Linked DNA regions of Methylomagnum ishizawai. The protein of the gene in region 1 interacts with the protein of each later gene in a pairwise test. Links are inferred from orthologs where the notes say so. Each region holds a gene or a part of one and is shown on either strand. Other genes may lie near its edges. The genes, in order: ssb and K5658_RS00895.

Region 1 (9,535 bases):
GTCCGACGATATCTACGGCATCATCGCGGGCCGCGCCCTGCAAGGCGCGGGCGCGGTGGCGGCGGTGGTGATGGCCCTCGCCGCCGACCTCACCCGCGAGGAGCACCGCACCAAGGCCATGGCCTTGATCGGCGTCAGCATCGGCTTCTCCTTCGCCCTGTCGATGGTGGCGGGACCGATACTCTCGGCCTGGATGGGACTGAAGGGCTTGTTCTGGGTGGTCACCGCCTTGGCCGCGCTGGGCATCGTGGTGCTCTATACCGCCGTGCCCGATCCCGTGACCAGCCGCTTCCACCGCGACGCCGAGGTCAGGACCGCTTCGTTCGGCACGGTGCTGGGCAACCCGGAACTGTTGCGGCTCGACCTTGGCATCTTCTGCCTGCACCTGATCCTCACCGCCACTTTCGTGGTGCTGCCCCTGGTACTGCGCGACACGCTCGACCTGCCCACCGCCCAGCATTGGCATCTCTATTTGCCGGTGTTCGTGCTGGCGATGGCGAGCATGGTGCCTTTCGTGATCGTGGCCGAGAAAAAGCGCAAGATGAAGCCGGTGTTCCTCGGGGCCATCGCCGTGGTGGCGCTGGCCGACCTGGGTTTCCTGGGATTCGGCGCGAGTTTCTGGGCGGTGTTCGGGCTGCTCTACCTGTACTTCACCGGCTTCAACCTGCTGGAAGCCACCCTGCCCTCCATGGTGTCCAAGATCGCCCCGCCCGACCTCAAGGGCACGGCCATGGGCGTTTATTCCACCGCCCAATTCCTGGGCGCGTTCGCGGGCGGCGCGGGCGGGGGCTGGATTTACGGGCATCACGGCATCCCGGCGGTGTTCCTGTATTGCGCGGTGGCGGCCCTCATCTGGCTGGCGGTGGCCCTGGGGATGCGCCCGCCGCGCCATGTCAGCAGCCTCCTGGTCAATGTCGGCGCGTTGAGCCGGGAACAAGCCGCCACCCTCTCGGGCCGTTTGCTGCAAGTGCCGGGCGTGGCCGAGGCGGTGGTCCTGGCCGAGGATGGCGTGGCCTATCTCAAGGTGGATAAGGACACCCTGGACCGCGCGGCCCTGACCGAAGAATTGTTCCAAACCCAGGCGGCCTGATCCGCCCTCTACGACAGCAAGACCGGGGCGAACCCGGCATTGAACCGTCCGGGCCGCCCCTACGGCCCCGGACACCCCGAATGCACACTATCGGAGAAACTTCCCATGGCCTCTCGCGGCATCAACAAAGTCATCCTCATCGGCAATCTGGGCCGAGACCCCGAAGTCCGCTACATGCCCAACGGCGAAGCCGTGGCCAACGTCACCATCGCCACCAGCGACTCTTGGAAAGACCCGCAAGGCAACACCCAAGAGCGCACCGAATGGCATAACGTGGTGTTCTATCGCAAGCTGGCGGAAATCGTCGGCCAATACCTGAAGAAAGGCGGCAAGGTCTACGTCGAAGGCAGCCTCCGCACCCGCAAATGGCAGGATAAGAACGGCCAGGACCGCTACACCACCGAAATCATCGCCAACGAAATGCAGATGCTCGACCGCGCCGGTGGCGGCGGCGGCATGGGCGGAGGCGGCGGAGACCCCGGCCCCTGGTCGGAAGCGACACCGCCCACCGCCACCCGCGACCGCGATTCCGAACGCTACGCCCCGCCGCCCCAGACCACGACGGGTTCCCCGGCACCCCAACGCCCGCCCGCGCCACCGGCGGGCGGCGGCATGGATGATTTCGACGACGATATCCCGTTCTAGGTTCTACCATCAGAGCATTTATTAAGAATCTCTCCAAAGCCCGCTTCATGCGGGCTTTTTTTTGGTTTTCAGCTGTAGAATTTTGGGAGGCGGTAGTTAATTGATTTGGTTTTCAAACCGGTTTCCGATGATGTTTATTCTTAATCGGCTTTAACTTGCTGGAAACCTCGCCCACCAACGAAATCTCCTCCCCGGAAACCTGCTTGATGGGCATACCCTTGGCGAAATTGATTTTGCCGAGGTCGATCCAGAACATATTCGGGGAACCGGAAGCCTGGAAGAAGTAGAGCCGGTCGCCCGCGTCCGCCAATGTGGTCCACAAGGTGGGCCAAGTATCTTCGGAATGGACTCCCGCCGATGTATTTTCGGCACCGAGCGGAACCGAGACCGTTTTGACAATGCTGTAGACCTCGGCCAAAGCCTCCCGGATATCCTTGGGCGCGGGTATTGTTTTCAAAAAGGCCGAGGCGCGGACAAAGCGGCTGGCGGGGTCGATGTCGCCGGGCAGGGGTTCGGTCCCGCCGAAATACCTGTATTTTTTAAGATTGTTCAGTTGCCAATCCAAAGGCGGCTCATTGGTCATGACGGACGAATCCTTGCCGCGATGCACCACCTTGGCCCCGTTGACGAACTCGATGACGGCGGAATCGCCGGTGGCGTCGGAAATGGAGATGTGCAGCGGCCATTCCCGCCCCGCCGCCTTCACCGAGACGATTTGGACTTTGTCCAACTCCGCCAAGGCCTCGGCAACCGTGGCGGAAACATCCAAGAGGTATTGAAGCACCATGGCATTGGCCACGCCGGGGCGGGTATCCCTGGTTTCGTATTGGGAGTCATGCAGATAAAGGAGGTTCGCCACGAACCCCTTTTCGTTCATGCCATCGGAGGTGGCTATCCCTAAAGAATTCACCACCACGCTGCCGTATTTCGAGACCCAGCGCACCCCGTTGCCATCGGTAACGGCCCCATCCCTGGCAATGCCCCGGGGATAGGCCACGAGCTTGGGATGGTCCGGTATGTAAAGGTCCATGGTGCGGCCTACGACATGGCCATGGTCCGTGTTGAGCAGGATGCGCGAGCAAGCCGTGGCTGCTTGGTCCAGCAAGCCAAGGCTCAAGCTTGCGGAAAGGACCAGGACGGAAAGTTGTTTGGCGGTCATGGGGAGCGCTCCAAATAGGATTGGGTTGGGGATGCCAGACCATCCGGCACAGGGTAGGAAAAGCCCGGCAATTCTGGGGTGGTTATGCGCACGGACGGAAAATCCCATGGCAAATCCAGCCGGGTATCGATCCCGGCCAACCAGCGTACCAACAGATCCATCGGCAATCCTGGAAGAATCTGGAGGCGGTGGAATGGGCCACCCTGGCCTGGGTGGACGGGGTTCATCGGCGACATCACGCCCGCCGAGGCCGAAGCCGCCTACTACCGTAGCCTTACCGAGCCCGCCATCGCGGCGTGGCTCACAGCAAACAGCCTCCGGAATTTCCGGGGCGGTCCATCCCGCTATTGATCCAAAACTTCAAAGGCCGGATCAACCGTTATGAAGGCGTAAACGGGCCCGGAGCCAATGGTAGGTCAATCGAAGGCCGGTGATGAACAGCCCGGATAGGACCACCAAGAGGAGCAGCTTCCGGAATACGTAATCGACCAGGGCTTCGCCGGCCTCGCGCGAGGCTTGCGTGACCACCGCAAGCTGGTCTTTGTGGGTGGCGGAGACCGCCAGGCTTAAAAGCCCATGAAGCTCGGCGGACATATGGCTGACTTCCCCGGCGGCCTTGCCCCATTCCCGGATGTCGAACGGCGGCGCGTTGGGATCGTCGGGCGAATCCCGTAGCTGTTGCGCGATGCCTTCGTAGGATTTCAAGACCTGGGCGGTCGCCTGGGCCATGTGGGTGCCTTCCGCGAGGGTCTCTTTCGTGGCTTGGGCCAGACCGACCAGCCCGATGCGCTCCTGGGTGAAGGCCTTGAGGACGCTCTCCCGTTCCGAAGACAAAAAGGCCGGCAGGGATTCGAGGCTTTTGGAAAGCCGCTCGCTGGAACCGGCGATCTGGGAACCGCTGCCGACCAGGCTGGCGACTTCTGGGATCTCGGCGGAACGCAGGGCCAGGAGTTCCGCCTGCCATCCCATCGTCTGGGGGAGCCGTTGCCCGATGAAAAGGGCGCGCTCCGCGAAAAGACGGGTTTCCGCCAATTCGCGGGCGGCCGGATCGAGTCCCGCGAGGGGATCTATGCCGAGGAGTCCGAAGACACTGTTCGGCAGCGCGCTGGACCGGTTGACCTCCAATCCCTTGGTGATATCGTTGACCATCGCGATACCGGCGAAGGCTTCGGGGTCCGCGTTCGGTTCGGCGAAGCTCCGCCGCCACCGCTCGATTTCCTTCCGCAGTTCGGCGCGCATTTCCGGGCTGAGCGCCCGCTCCGCGATGGCCCAGATTTCCCTTTCCCGATCCTTGAAGCAGCGGAGCATGGGTTCCGCCGAGGGGCCATAGACCTTGGGCAGCCAGTAGTCCTCGACGCGGTGCCGGGCCTCCGAGGCGAGCACGGTCAGGCTGACCAGGTTGGAGATGGGATTGGAACCCGAAGCCAATCCGTAAACATCCGTGGCCAAGGCCGATTTGATGGCGAGGAGATCGGCCCTTTTGATCGGGCCTTCGCTGGTGGAGAGGTGCTCCGCCGCCTGCGTGGTCGAGAACACGAAATTGTCCGCGAAACGGAGCAGGTCGTCTTGGAGTTTGATGGGGTCGGCCGGCTCGGTTTCCGGCGCTCCGGGAAGTATTGCCACTACCATGCGGGCCGGGAGCTCCACGGTCTTATGGATCAGCGCACAACTACTCCCGAGCAGGCCCAACAACGGGGCTGTCATCGTCAGGGAACGTAGGCATCTGTGCGGCACGGTGTTGGTCGCGGGCGGCGCTTTTCCGGGGAGTTCACCTAGGCAGCTGGATTTCCGGGTGGACATCAACGTGGAACCCCATTGGCGGCGGTCGATAAGCGGCAATCAGCCCGGTCGATTTTCCCCACGGGCCTTTTCGGGAAACACCGCGCGGGCCTCGCGCACGAACAAGGCCCGGAGCTTGTCCCAAAAATCACCGCCCAGCACGAAGAGGCTGGCCAGGAATACCAGGTCGCTGGCAAGGTTCGCGTAAAAGCGCCAAGGCGAAGCATCCGGGAGCCATTCGGGAAAATAGCCTTGGATATAGGTCACGACCAGCGGCGACAGGAATAGCACCAGTCCGAAGGCATGGCGGACCGGCCCCACGTTGCCCGCTGGTTTCTGGCTGGCGAACCAACGCTTCACGGCGGACACGATGCGGTCGAAGTTCTCCTTGCCCATGATCGCCACCGCCGCCAAGGTTCCGATATCCGGCGCCAGCAGCAGGGAACCGGCCAAGGCTTTGAGCCATCCCGGCCAATGTTCTTGGATAAAAAACGGAACCGCGAACAGCAGATTGCTGACAATCAGTACGGCGAGGCCGAGCTTGAAACGGGCGTCGGCCCCGGTGACCGCATCGCCCTTATTTGCGTTGTTCCCACGTGCCATCAGGCTTCTTGCATACATCGAGGGTGGTTTCGGCGCTGTCCTTTTTGGATTTTCCTATCGCCAAGAACAGCGTGCGGCAACCGTTGTCGCCGGTCGCGGTGGGTTTGAAGGTTCCGGAATGATCGGTTTTGGGGTTGTGCCAAGTCTTGGCTTTGCCATCTTTCGCGTTATCCAAGGCGTCTTGGGCCGCTTTGTCGAACAGCCCCCAATCTTCGTCGGTAAAGGATTCGGCGGGCGACGCCTTGATCTTCCACTGGCCTTCGATCTTGCAGAAACTCAAGACCGATTTTTCCGAGATACCGCTCGCCGTTTTGGTGGCCAACGCGGTTTGTCGGCATGACAAACCGGAATCCTTATACGACAGTAGTACCTTGAACACCCCCTTGCTACCGGTTTTGGGGTTTTTCCAGCCTTTACTCGCACCATCCTTGCCGTGATCCAATATGTCCTGCCCGGTCTCCAGCATAAGCTGATAATCCTCGTCGTTCATATATCGGTCTGGAGACTGGGCTAATAGATATTCATATTGGAATGCCTGCGCGGACGAACTAAAACCTTGGGTTGCTAGCATTAAAGCTGCCGTGGCAATCAATTTGTAATTCATCGTAGCTCCTTTTTGTTTTGTCGCTTTGGAATTTATCGAATCCGGCGGGCGGCGTTGCGCCCAAATGAGAACACCATCCGACCCGCGAGCGGCGTTGCGGCCTCCCCCGATCTACTAAGCCTAGACGATTACAAGAAGGGTGTACTATTAAGGCAAGCCCCGCGTCGTGGGAGCGTTCTCAAAGCCACCACCGCCGGCGATTCCGTCAAGGATTTCCTGGAAGCCCGCGGCAAGCGGGCTTTTTTATGGCTGTATGAGTTTCGCGCGATTCATGGGAACGGGCCACCGAGGACGGGCGTCGCCGCCTCGTAGCCAAGAGGAAGGGTTACGGGCACAGGCAGGGCCGGGCAATCCGCGTCAGCGGTCCCGTGCCTGGAGGCCGATCTCGTCGTCGGCGAGATAGCAGCCGGGATCTTCGGCCCAGAAATCCCCGGTGGTCTGGTGGGCACGCACCCGCGTGTTGCCATTGCAAAGATCGAGATGGGCGCATTCCGCGCAGCGGCCCTTGACCGGGCGCGGACTGGCTTTCAGGCCCGCCATCAAGGGGTCCGACACATCCCGCCAAATCTCCGAAAAAGGCCGTTCCCGCACATTCCCCAGGCTGTAATGCCACCAGAAGGTGTCGGGATGGACGTTCCCCAGGTTGTCGATATTGGCGATGTTGACGCCGGAGGCATTGCCGCCCCATTGGGCCAGCCGGGCGCGCAGCCTTCCCGCTTGGTCGGGGAAGCGCCGCCGCGCCCAGTGCAACAGGTAAACCCCGTCGGCGTCGTTGTTGCCGGTGACGAATTCGGCGGGCCGCCCCGCCCGGAGCCGGTCCAGGCAGGTATCGAACAAGAGGTCCATGGCGGCGCGGGTCGTGGCGAACACCGCGTCGTCCTTGCGGTTGCGGTGGCCGCGACCGCCGTAGTTGAGGTGGGAGAGATAGAACTTGTCCACGCCTTCCCGTTCCATCAGGTCGAGCAGGGCGGGCAGGTCGGCGTGGTTGTCGCGGGTCAGGGTGAAGCGCAGGCCGACCTTGATGTCCCGTTCGCGGCAGAGCCGGACCCCATGCAGCGAACGCTCGAAGGAACCGGGACTCTGGCGGAAATCGTCGTGGGTCTTGCCTATGCCGTCCAGGCTGACGCCCACGTAGTCGAAGCCGGTGGCGGCGATGGCGGCGATGTTCTGTTCGGTGATGAGGGTGCCGTTGCTGGACAGCCCCACGTAGAAACCCATGGCCTTGGCGCGTTGGGCGATGGCGAAGATATCGGGCCGCAGCAGCGGCTCCCCACCGGACAGAATCAACACCGGCACCCAGAACGCCCTGAGGTCGTCCATCACCGCGAAGACCGCATCGGTATCGAGTTCGCCGGGGAAGTCGATATCCGCCGAGGTGGTGTAGCAATGCTTGCAGGCCAGATTGCAGCGGCGGATCAGGTTCCAAATCACCACGGGGCCGGGCATGACCCGGCGGCGTGGCGCGGCGGGAAGCGGTTCCGCCGGGGGATCCAGCAGTTCGGCGATGTATTGGGTGATGCGGAACATGGGGGGGTTAATCGCCGATACGCAAGCCGGTTTTCTTCAAGATGCGCGTGCTGTACAGCACGGCATGGCCCCGGTTGGCCTCGCCCAGCAAGGCCGCGATGCGGGCGGTTTCCCGCTCGACCTCTTCACGGGTCCGGCCATGGACCATGGCGAACAGGTTATACGGCCAGTCGGGCCGATGGCGCGGGCGGTGGTAGCAATGGCTGACCGCATCCAAGGCACCGACCCGCGCCCCGAGTGCGTCGATCGCTTCATCCGGCACATCCCAGACCGTCATGCCATTGGCCCGGTAGCCCAACTTGTAATGATTGGGCACCGCGCCGATGCGGCGGATCACCCCGCGTTCCTGCATCGCCCGCAGCCGCGCCATCACCACGTCGGCGGAGAGGCCCAGTTGTTCGGCGATGGCCGCGTAGGGCCGGGGCGTCAGCGGCAAACCGGCCTGGGTGGCGCGGATGATTTGGCGGTCGATCTCGTCGATGGCGTCGCGGTCTTGCATGGTCATACCTCCAGGCGCAGGCCCACGTAGTACTCGGCCAGTTTGGGCATATCGTGGACCTTCAAGCCGGTGGCGGCTTCTATCCCCGCGATGACTTCGGCCTTGCGCTCCGGCTTTTCGGTCGCGAGGACGAACCACATGTTCAAGGCATGGTCGCGGGCGTAGTTGTGGGCGACTTCCGGGAAAGCGTTGACCTCGGCCACCACCCGCTCGAAATCGGCCTCGGGCACGGCCAGCGCCGCCAGGCTCAGCGCCCCGCCCATGCGCTCGGCATGGTAGAGCGGCCCGAAGCGGCTCAGGATGCCTTGGTCCAACAAGCCGCGCAGTCCTTCGATGACTGCTTCCTCGGTCAAACCCAGGCGTTCCGCGACTGCCAAATAGGGCCGCTCGCAAATCGGGAAACCGCCTTGCAGGCCGTTGATGAGGGTGCGTTCCAGGGCGTTCATGGGGAGTGGGGAAAAGCTTAACGGTAGACCGCGCCGCGCTGCTTGAAACAGCGGCGGCTGAATAATACGGCGCGGGGCATGGCCTCCAGGCCGCAGGCGAGGGTCAACGCCTCCACCTGGGCTTCGACGGTGGCGCGATCCCGGCCATGGATCATGCAGAACAGATTATAGGGCCAGGCCTCGCCCCGGCGCGGACGGCGGTAACACAGCGTGACACAGGCGAAAGCGGCCAGCCGGGCACCGACGGCGCCGACCAGGGCGTCCGGTACGTCGAACACCACCATGGCGTTGGCGCGGTAGCCGAGTTTGCGATGGCGGACCACCACCCCCAGGCGTTTGACGATCCCGGTTGCGAGCCAGCGTTCCAGCCGTTCGATGACCTCGGCCTCGCTCAAACCCACCTGCCGCCCCAGTTCGGCATAGGGCCGGGGCACCAGGGGCAGGCCGTGCTGGACCGCCGCCAGCAAGCGTAGGTCGCTGGCCGCGTCGGGATGGGTTCCGCAATGGACCGGGGCCGGACCGGGAAACACGGCGGGGAAATCCACCGCCCGGAGTGGCATCCCGCTCATGTGGGTCCGCTCCCGAAGTCCAGCGGAAAACCCAGGTCGATATGGAAATCCTCCAGCAAGGGCAGCGACAACACGGCCAATCCCGTATGCCGCTCGATCCGGGCCAGCGCCGCGTCCAAGCGTTCCGGGTCGGCGGCGGTGAGGACGAACCACAGGTTGTAGCGGTGTTCCCGCTCGTAGTTGTGGTTCACTTCGGGGAGATCGCTGATCCAGGCGGCAACGGCTTCCAGGCGTTCCGCCGGTACGGCCAGGGCCGCCAGCGTGCTGGCTCCGACCCGCTGGGGCGCGAACACCGGCCCCACCCGGCTGACCATTTGGCTATCGCTCAAGACCCGAAGGTTTTCCAGCACCTCGGCCTCGTCCACGCCCAAAGTTTCGGCCAGGGCTTGGAAAGGCCGCGGCGACAGCGGGAAGCCGCGCTGGAAATCGTTGAGCAAGCGTTTTTGCAAAGGGGTCAGCGACAAGGCCTTGTCCTCACAAACCCAGGCGGTGGGCGCGCGCGGTGAAGAAAATGCCGCTGGGCTTGTCGGCCTTGATCCGGGCCAATTCGGCGAAGGTTTCGGTGTCGTAGACCATCACCCGGTCGTCGTCGCGCACCGAGACCCAGACCTCGT
Region 2 (9,495 bases), 1.1 Mb from region 1 along the record:
GGTCCATGGCGAAGCGGTGGCGATGATGCCCGATCCGGTCCGCTTGTTGCTGGCCCTGCTGATGGTATCGGCCCTGATGATGCCGGTGATGATGGCGCTCTGGTTCGCCCCGGCCCTGGCCATCTTGCACGATGTGCCGCCGGGGCGGGCCTTGGTCCTCAGCTTCCAGGGCTGCCTGCGGAACCTCATGCCGTTCCTGGCCTACGGCTTGGGTGGCGCGATCTTAACGGTCCTGGCCGTCCTGACCCTGGGCCTGGGCTGGCTGGCGCTGTGGCCGGTGTTGATCGCCTCGACCTATGTGGCCTACCGCAACATCTTCACCGAGTGAGCGATGGACACCCCGCCGCCCGATACCGTCCGCGTGGTCGCGACCCCCGAAGGCTGCGAATTGGTCCTGCGCCTGGCGGGACCGGCGGCGCGGGCGCGGGCGTTCTGCATCGATGCCGTAATCCGCTTCCTCGTGTTCGTGGCCGCGGCCACCTTGCTGGGACGGCTGGGTTCGATGGGCATGGGCTTGCTGCTGTTGGTCTATTTCGGGTTGGCTTGGGGGTATCCGGTGTTGTTCGAGGTCTTCAATGCCGGGGCCACGCCGGGCAAGCGCCTGTGCGGGCTGGCCGTGCTGCGCGACGATGCCACCCCGGTCGGTTGGGACGCCGCTTTCCTGCGCAACGCCCTGCGTTTCGTGGACGCCGCCCCGGTGGGCTATGCGGTGGGCTTGGTGGCCATGGGCCTGAATGGCGATGGCAAGCGCCTGGGCGATATCCTGGCCGGGACGGTGGTGGTGTATCGGGGCATGAAAAAACCCGATCCGGGCGGCCCGGCCCCGGTGGAGGGCGTGGAACCGCCGCCCTTCCCCCTGGGGGCCGGGGAACGGCGGGCGCTGTTGGAATACCGCCGCCGGGCCGCAACCCTGACCCCGGAACGCGCCTTGGAACTGGCCGCCTTGGCCGCGCCCCTGACCGCCGGGCTGTCCCCGGAGGCGGGGCGGGCGCGTTTGTTCCGCCTCGCCGATTTCTTGCAGGGCCGCGCCGTCCAGGGCCGGGATTGAATCCCGGCTGTCATGATGCTGTAAACTGGCCGGGTAAACCTTAGCGCTTGGCCTTCGGGCCGCCACCGGGCAAACTTCCCCCCCATCCCAGCGGGGCTGGCATAATACCCCCCGACTCTCCGCCTTTTTCCCTGGAATCCGCGCCGCCATCCGTCCGGTTTTTCCATGGCGGGAGCGTGCGGCGCGGATTCCGGTTGTTCCCCGCCCGGACGGTATTTCCCATGGAATGCCGGGCGCGGGCGGTTCCACGAAGAGTTCATGGAGGCATCATGGCAAAACTCACCGACATACTGAAAAGCGATATCACCAAGGGCGTGGCGATTGGCCTGGGCGTGGCCGCCGCGGGGCTGCTGCTGACGCCGGCCTTGCGGCCCGTCACCCGTGGCGCGATGAAGGGCGGCATCCTCCTGTTCGAGAAGGGCCGCGAATGGATGGCGGAAGCCAGCGAATCCCTGGAGGACTTGGTCGCCGAGGTACGGGCCGAATTGGCCGAGCAGCGTTTCGCCGAGGAAGCCGTGGTCGAAGAAGCCGGGGATATCGAAGACGCCATGGAGGTGGCCGCGGCAACCGCCGAAGAGGCCCAGGGCTGAGCGGCCCCCATCGCCCGTCGTCGCGGCGCGGCCCACCGGGCCGGTCGCGCACCCGCCGGACAAACCCCTTCCCTACCGACCTTCCCGTCGATCCCTCATCCACCCAGTCCTTAGGTTCAGGCCGGCGCCGAGTCAGCGCAGGCGTTGGTGCAGGGGGCTTTTGCGGGGGAAATGCGCCTTGAGGAACTCCATCTGGTCGCTCAGCACCCGGCGACCCTGTAGGTAGATGTATTCGGCGTGGGTGGGCACGAAGGGGATCGCCAGGAGCTGCATCCCGGCCTGTTCGGGGGTCCGGCCGGCCTTGTGGTTGTTGCAGCGCTTGCAGGCGGTGACGACATTGTTCCAGATGTCCGCGCCGCCTTGGCTGATGGGGGTGATGTGGTCGCGGGAAAGATCGCCCTGGCCGAAATGCTGGCCGCAATACAGGCAGAGGTTGTTGTCGCGGCGGAACAGGGCGGGATTGCTGAGCGGGGGGACGTAGTTGGGGTCGGCGCCGTAGCCGCTGCCGTGCTGATGGTAGGTGGCGATGATCGAGTTGACCTCGATGATGCTGCGCCTGCCGGTCTTGGCGTTGATGCCGCCGTGTAGGGTGTAGAGATGCGTGCCGCAGCTATAGGCGACCTGCCCCAGGTGATAGAGTTTCGCCGCCTCCTGGTAGCCTATCCATTCCAGGGGCATGCCGGAGGCGTCGGTTCGCAACACCTGTAGATGATAAATCTCCATGTTTCCTCCATAGTCGAGCGCTGGCGGGTTTTCATTCGGGATGGGTGGTTAGGGTTCACTTCGAAAGATCGCTAAAGCAAAGACTTATGCACAGTGTATTCAATTTGGCCGGGGAGGGAAAACTTTGCGGGAACCGGCCCGGCCCCGGATTTTTATCTATGCATAGGTGCTTGCTTTTAAAGGAGGATTTTTATGGGGGCGAAGCGCCGCGGGGCGTTCCGCATCCAAAAATCCCATCGGGTCGAAGCGGTTCCGCGCCGATAATCCACAAAGTTATCCACAGCTTTGCGAACAGGCCCGGACCGGGTTCCAAAGGCTCCCGCCCTATGCTAGGCGGCTTTTATGTCCTGGATTTGACATGCCCAAGGTGCTGAGGATCGCGGTCCAGGCCCCGCTGCGGAGCCTGTTCGACTACCTGCCGCCCGCCGGGGTGGACCCCGCTGCTTTGCGGCCCGGCGTCAGGGTCCAGGTGCCGTTCGGACCCCGGCGGCGGATCGGCGTGCTGCTGGAAATCGCCGATGCTTCCGAACTCGATCCCGCCAGGCTCAAGCCCGTCCTGGCCGTGCTGGACCCGGAACCCCTGCTCTCGGCGGACGACCTCGCCCTGTTGGCCTGGGCCAGCCGCTATTACCACTATCCCATCGGCGAAGCGCTGGCCCTGGCCTTCGCGCCCTTGCTGCGGGAGGGCCAATCCGCCGCGCCGGAAACGGTCCGCGTCCTCTGCCCGGCGGGTCCCGGCGGTGCCGGGGCCGAAGCCTTGGTCAAGCGCTCGCCCCGCCAAGCCGAATTGCTGCGCCTGCTGCGGGAGCATCCCGCTGGTTTGCCGCCCGCGATCCTGGCCGGGCTGGACGGTGGCAAGCACGCCGCCACCGCCTTGGTCGGCAAGGGTTTGGCGTTGTGGCGGGAACAAGCGGCCCAGGTTGCCGCCGCCGGGACCGGCACCGTCCATTCCCCCGCCCCGCCCTTGGCGCTCAATCCCGGCCAAGCCGCCGCCGTGGCGCGGGTGCTGGAAGCCCTGGGCGGCTTCCGGGCCTTCCTGTTGGATGGCGTCACCGGCAGCGGCAAGACCGAGGTGTATTTGCGGCTGGCGGGCGAAGTGTTGGCGCGGGGCGGACAGGTCATGGTGCTGGTGCCCGAAATCAGCCTGACACCGCAATTGGAAGCCCGCTTCCGTGCCCGGTTCCCGGACCCCTTGGCGGTCTATCATTCCGGGCTGGCCGCCGGCGAGCGCCGCCGGGCCTGGTTGGCGATGCAGCGCGGCGAAGCCGCGATCCTGCTCGGCACCCGCTCCGCCGTGTTCATGCCCATGCGCGCGCCGGGTTTGATCGTATTGGACGAGGAACACGACGCTTCGTTCAAGCAGCACGACGGCTTCCGCTTCTCGGCGCGGGATGTGGCGGTGATGCGTGCCCATCTGCTGAAAATCCCGGTGGTGTTGGGTTCCGCCACGCCCTCCTTGGAGAGTCTCCATAATGTCCGGCAAGGGCGCTACCAGCGTTTGCACCTACCGGAGCGGGCCGGGGGCGCGGCCCCGCCGCTGTTCCGCTTGTTGGATATCCGCGGCCAGCGCCTGGTGGAAGGCTTGTCTTCCCAGCTTTTGTCCGAGATCGGCCAAACCCTGGGCAGGCGGGAACAGGTCTTGCTGTTCGTCAACCGGCGCGGTTTCGCGCCGACCTTGATCTGCCATGCCTGCGGCTGGGTCGCGCAATGCGGCTGCTGCGACGCCAACTTGGTCATCCACTTCGGGGAGGACCGCTTGCGCTGCCATCATTGCGGCCACGAACAAGCCTTGGTCCGCGCCTGCGCCCAATGTGGCGACAGCGAATTGCGGCCCTTGGGCCTGGGCACCGAGCGCATCGAAGCCGCCCTGGAAGAGCGTTTCCCCGAGGCCCGCGTGGCCCGCATCGACCGCGATAGCACCCGGCGCAAGGGGTCTTTGCATCAACTGCTGGACGATATCCACGCGGGCCGGGTCGATATCCTGGTCGGCACCCAGATGCTCGCCAAAGGCCATCATTTCCCCAAGGTCACTTTGGTGGGCATCGTCGATGTGGACGGGGGACTGCACAGCACCGATTACCGGGCGGGCGAGCGCACGGCGCAATTGATCATGCAGGTGGCGGGCCGGGCCGGGCGCGAAGATAGGCCGGGTTCGGTGCTGCTGCAAACCCGCCAGCCCGGCCATCCCCTGCTGTGCAGTTTGATCCGCGAGGACTACGCCGGTTTCGCCGAGGTCTGCGCGGCGGAGCGGGCCGCTGCCGGATTGCCGCCGTTCGGCTATCAGGCGCTATGGCGGGCGGAATCGGCCGAGGCGGACAGGCCAGCGCGGTTCCTGGCGGGGTTGGCGGAATTCGCGGGACGGATGCAAGCGCCGTCCTTGCAGGTGCTGGGGCCGGTGCCCGCGCCCCTGGCCCGGCGGGCGGGACGGCACCGCGCCCAATTGCTGTTGCAATCGCCCCGGCGCGGGGAATTGCACGGCGCGGTGGAGGCGCTGTTGGATGCCATCCCGGAATTGTTGGCCGGATGCCGGGTGCAGTGGTCGATGGATATCGATCCGGTGGATGTGTATTGAGCGGGAGCCGCCCTCGTGGGCACCGGCGCGGGGCGCGCGGGGCGGTCAAGTCCCGCCTGGCTCCATGCCCAAGCCGGATCGTAGCGCCGCCAGCCGTCCGGGGTCGGGCCGTTCCACGCAGGCGATGGCCCGCAATCCCCATGTCCCCGCCTGTTCCACGGCGACTTCGGCGAACCCGGCGGCCCGCAGCGCCCGCTCCAATGTCCCGGCGGTGAAGCCGGTATGGTGGGGGGCGGCGCGGTCGCCATAGATCAGGTCCAGCGGGGACGCGGCGGCGGCGGGCATCTCCGCCTCCAATTTATCTCCGGCGATCCAGTGCGCGATGGCCCCCAAATCCGGCACCTCCACCCACACATAAGCCCCCGCCGCCAGCATCCGGCGGAATTCCCCCAGCACCGTCGGCACTTCTTGCGGATACAGCCGCTGTAGCTGGTGCGGCGCGACGATGGCGTCGAGCGAGGCCGTCGCCACCTGGGCCAGCGCCGCCGGGTCGGCGTGGTCCAACCGGGTGGCGTCCCAGTCCGGGGCGGGGAATGCGCCGGGCCGGGAATCGCCGCCGATATACAGCAGCTTCCGAACGGGCCGGACTTCCCTCGGCAAGGGCGGGATGGCGAAGGATTCGGCCACCCCACCCGCCTGCCAGATTTCCCACATGCGGACATAGGCCGCTTCCAGGTGCAGCCGCGAGCGCTCCAGATCGAACAAGGGCTCCGTGGCGCGGTGGCGTTCGAGCTTGGCTTTGAGCGCGGCCAGCGCCTCCGGCTGGGTAGCGAGGCGCAGGGCCAGGGCTTCGTAGGCTTCCGGGGTGGCGGCGATGAGTTCCGGCAGCCCCGCCGCCCGCAACAGGCTACCGGCCATGCGGCTGGCGAAGGCGCGGCCCGGCAGGGTCAGCACCGGCAAGCCCATCCACAGCGCGTCGGCGGCGGTGGTGCCGGCGTTGTACGGCAGGGTGTCGAGGAACAAATCGGCCTGCCGGAACCGCGCCAGATATTCCGGCCTGGGCATCCGGCCCCCGAACACCAGCCGCGCCGGGTCCACGCCCCGCGCCCCGGCCTCGCGCCGCAGGTTGCTTTCCACTTCGGCATTGGCTTGGTAAAGCCATAGCACGCTGTCCGGCACCTGCCGCAACAAGCGCATCCAGATATCGAACACCGGCGGATGGATTTTGTAGGTGTTGTTGAAACAGCAGAACACGAAGCCGTGTTCGGGCAGGCCGAGTTCGGCGCGGGAGGGCGTGGGGGTGTCGAGCGGACGCCGGGCGGCGCTTTGGAAGCATTCGGGCAGCCGCGCCACCCGCTCGACATAGAAGCCCTCGTCGCCCGGCGGCACCACGAAGTCGTCGGCCAGGAGGTAATCGATATAGCCCGCGCCCAGGGTGCCGGGATGGCCGAGGTAATTGACTTGGATCGGCGCGGCGCGGCAGGCGAAGATGCCGGTGCGGGCGTTGCGGGTGTGTCCGGCCAGATCGACGGCGATATCGATTTCCAGGTCGCGGAGCCACTGGGCCAGCGCCGGGTCGGAATAGCCATGGGCATCGATGAAGCGGTCCGCCGCCCGTTCCACCCGCGTCCGCCATGCGTCCGCCGCCGGTTGGCCCAGGGCGACGGCGGTGATCTCGAAGCGGGTCCGGTCGTGCCCTTCCAGCAGGTCGGCGGTCAGGTGGGCCACGGGATGGTCGCGCCAATCGGGCGAGATATAGGCGATGCGGATGCGGTCGTGGCGGTGGCGCGGCAGTTGCGGCGCGGGTTGTTCGGGGTATTTGTCGCGGACATGGATTTCGGCGCCCAGGCGTTGTTCCAGCGGATCGCCGCCGACATTGAGCAGGGTCCAGGGCGGGCTGCCGCGGTAGCCGGCGTACACGCTCCGCCTGAGCCGCTGGTGGAGTTCGGCTTGGCCACGCCAATCGCAGACGAGGTCGCGGCAGAGGACCGCCATCCCGGCGGAATCCGGGTAATCCGGCTTCAAGGCCAGGGTGCGCTCGAAACAGGCCAGGGCTTCGTTCCACAGCCGGTTGTCGAAATACAGGGAACCCAGGTTGTCGTGGATATCGGCGCGGTTGGGGTCCAGGACCAGGGCTTGGCGGTAGGCGGCCTCGGCTTCTTGCTGGCGTCCCATGTAGCGGAGCAGGTTGCCCAGGTTGCTGTAGGCGTCCGGGTATTCCGGCCTGAGCGCCAGCGCCTTGCGGAAGGCGGCTTCCGATTCTTCCAGCCGCACGCTGACCTTGTACAGCACGCCCAGGTTGCCATAAACCTCGGCATAGTCCGGTTTCAATTCCAAAGCCTTGAGATAGGCGGCCTCGGCCTCGGCGTAGCGGTTGCCGTCGTTCAGCAAATTCCCGAGCTCGTTGTAGAACGTGGCGGCGTCCGGTTTGAGCGCGATGGCCCGGCGCTGCATGGCCTCGGCTTCCGCCCTGCGCTTGGTTTCGCGGAGGACGGTGCCCAGGGCGTTATGGGCCTCGGCATAGTCCGGCTTGAGCCGGATCGCCTCCCGGTAGGCGGCTTCGGCGTCCGCCGGTTTCCCCCCTTGCTTGAGCAAATTGCCCAGGTTGTTCCAGGCTTCCGGGTAATCCGGTTTGAATGCCAGGGCTTGGCGATAAAGGGCTTCGGCCTCGTCCGGGCGCAAGGCTTTGCGGAGGGTGACGGCCAGGTTGTTGAGCGCCTCGGGGTTGTCGGGCTTGAGCGCCAGGGATTGGCGGTAGGCGGCTTCCGCCGCTTCCAGGCGTCCGCCTTCGCTCAGGGCGTTGCCGATGGTGTTCAACTGTCCGGGCTGGGTGGGGTTCAAGGCCAGGGCGCGTTGGTAGAGGTCCAGCGCCTCCGGTTGGCGACCCCTGTGCCGGAGTAGCTGGGCCAGCGAGAGGTAGGGACCGACATCGCCGGGGTCGATTTCCAGCAATTGGCGGTAGGCGGTTTCGGCATCGGCGATGCGGCCCATGTCGCGGTAGATGACCGCGAGATTGCGGCGGGCTTCCCGGTACGTGGGCTGGGCGGCGACCAGCTTGAGCAGGAGCCGTTCCGCCGTCGCGTAGTCTTGGGTGCGGGCGGCGAGCACGGCCAGGAAATTGAGCGCTTCCGGGTCGTCGGGACGCAGGGCGAGGTATTGCTCGAGCCGGGTCCGGGCCGCTTCCAATTGGTTGGCGTGGTAGAGGCGGGCCGCTTCTTGATAAATCTGGGCGGCCTGGGTGGGTTTGGGCTTGTGCTTGGCCATGGTGGATTCGTCGGGCTTGGGGGATTCGTCGGATGTGGGTGGGAGTTCGATGGCGAGATGGGCGGGCGCGGCCCCGCGCTGCCAGTTTTCCCACATCGCCGTGTAGGCGGCTTCGAGGGTCCTGGTGGAACGCGGCACGTCGAACAAGGGCTGGTGCCGGAGGTTCCGTTCCAGCTTGGCCTTGAGCGCGGCCAGGGCGTCCGGCTCGGTGGCGAGGCGCACGGCCAGGGCTTCGTAGTCCGCCGCGTTGTGGACGATCAATTCGGGCAGGCCCGCCGCCCGCAACAGGCTCCCGCCCATGCGGGCGGCGAAGGAGCGCCCGGCCTGGGTCAGCACCGGCAGGCCCATCCACAGGGCGTCGCTGGCGGTGGTGCCGGCGTTATAGGGCAGCGTGTCCAGGAACAGATCGGCGCGGCGGTAACGGGCCAGATAGTCCGGCGGCGGCAGGCGTCCGCCGAACACCAGCCGTCCGGGGGCGACGCCACGGGCCTGGGCTTCGCGCCGGAGGTTGTCCTCGACCTGGGGATGCGGTTTGAGCAACCAGAGGACGCCGCCCTCGACCCGCCGCAACACCCGCATCCATAGGTCGAATTGCAGCGGGTGGATTTTATAGGTGTTGTTGAAACTACAGAACACGAAGCCGGTTTCCGGCAGGCCGAGTTCGGCGCGGGTCGGGGTCGTCGCGGCGGGCTGGCGGTAGGCGGCGCATTGGAAGGTGTCGGGGAGCCGGACGATGCGTTCGGCATACCCACTTTCCTCCGCCTCCGGGACGACGAAGGCGTCGGCCAAGAGGTAATCCATGTAGTCCACGCCCAGGGTGCCGGGATAACCCAGGTAGTTGACCTGGATCGGCGCGGCGCGGCGGGCGAACAAACCGGGCCGGGCGTTGCGGGTGTGGCCGGCCAAATCCACCGCGATATCGATTTCCAAGTCCCGGAGACGCCGGGTCAGGTCCGCGTCGGAGACGCCGTGGCCGTCGATGAACACATCGAAGCCCCGTTCCAGCCTTTGCCGGAAGGCGTCTTGGACCTTCGGCCCCAGCGACACGCCGACCACCTCGAAACGGGCGCGGTCGTGGCTTTCGATCAAATCGACGACGAGGTGGGCGACGGGATGGTTCTGGAAATCCGGGGAAATGTAGGCGAGGCGGATTTTCGGATGGCGGTGGCGCGGCAGGGGGCGTTCGGCACCGGGGAAAGGCGGTGGCGCGTACAGCGCGGCGCAGCGCCGTTGGGCCTCGGGGTCGTCGAGGGCGTTCATCAGCGAGAACGGCGTGGCGCAGGGCAGGCCCGCCGCGATGCCCCGCGCCAAGCGTTCCATCATGGCGGCGTGGTCGGTCCAATCGCAGAGCTTGGCCC

What was found.
Region 2: the proteins of ssb (region 1) and K5658_RS00895 interact in binary tests that used the Escherichia coli proteins (3 or more experiments, as listed by UniProt). The link is inferred for Methylomagnum ishizawai from one-to-one orthologs.

Annotation. Positions count from the first base shown.
Region 1 is NZ_AP019783.1:1,346,842-1,356,376, reverse strand. Bases 5-2,965 are described here. They hold ssb (single-stranded DNA-binding protein), read left to right. Parts: upstream 5-1,195; coding sequence 1,196-1,735; downstream 1,736-2,965. Other genes in these bases: K5658_RS06235 (linear amide C-N hydrolase), read right to left, coding at 1,848-2,894; K5658_RS06245 (MFS transporter), read left to right, coding at 5-1,090. In the rest of the region: more of K5658_RS06245, read left to right, coding at 1-4; K5658_RS06225 (hypothetical protein), read right to left, coding at 3,267-4,523; K5658_RS06220 (hypothetical protein), read right to left, coding at 4,734-5,276; K5658_RS06215 (RT0821/Lpp0805 family surface protein), read right to left, coding at 5,251-5,880; heme d1 biosynthesis radical SAM protein NirJ, read right to left, coding at 6,238-7,407; ahbB (siroheme decarboxylase subunit beta), read right to left, coding at 7,415-7,906; K5658_RS06200 (Lrp/AsnC family transcriptional regulator), read right to left, coding at 7,909-8,352; ahbB (siroheme decarboxylase subunit beta), read right to left, coding at 8,370-8,921; K5658_RS06190 (Lrp/AsnC family transcriptional regulator), read right to left, coding at 8,918-9,385; K5658_RS06185 (cytochrome D1 domain-containing protein), read right to left, coding at 9,396-9,535. UniProt on the Escherichia coli protein: Plays an important role in DNA replication, recombination and repair. Binds to ssDNA and to an array of partner proteins to recruit them to their sites of action during DNA metabolism. Acts as a sliding platform that migrates on DNA via reptation.
Region 2 is NZ_AP019783.1:202,881-212,375, forward strand. What follows is about bases 2,406-5,326. They hold K5658_RS00895 (primosomal protein N'), read left to right. Parts: upstream 2,406-2,719; coding sequence 2,720-4,933; downstream 4,934-5,326. Other genes in these bases: K5658_RS00900 (O-linked N-acetylglucosamine transferase family protein), read right to left, coding at 4,979-5,326. Also shown: K5658_RS00875 (BPSS1780 family membrane protein), read left to right, coding at 1-328; K5658_RS00880 (RDD family protein), read left to right, coding at 332-1,048; K5658_RS00885 (DUF5132 domain-containing protein), read left to right, coding at 1,318-1,638; K5658_RS00890 (HNH endonuclease), read right to left, coding at 1,771-2,361; more of K5658_RS00900, read right to left, coding at 5,327-9,495.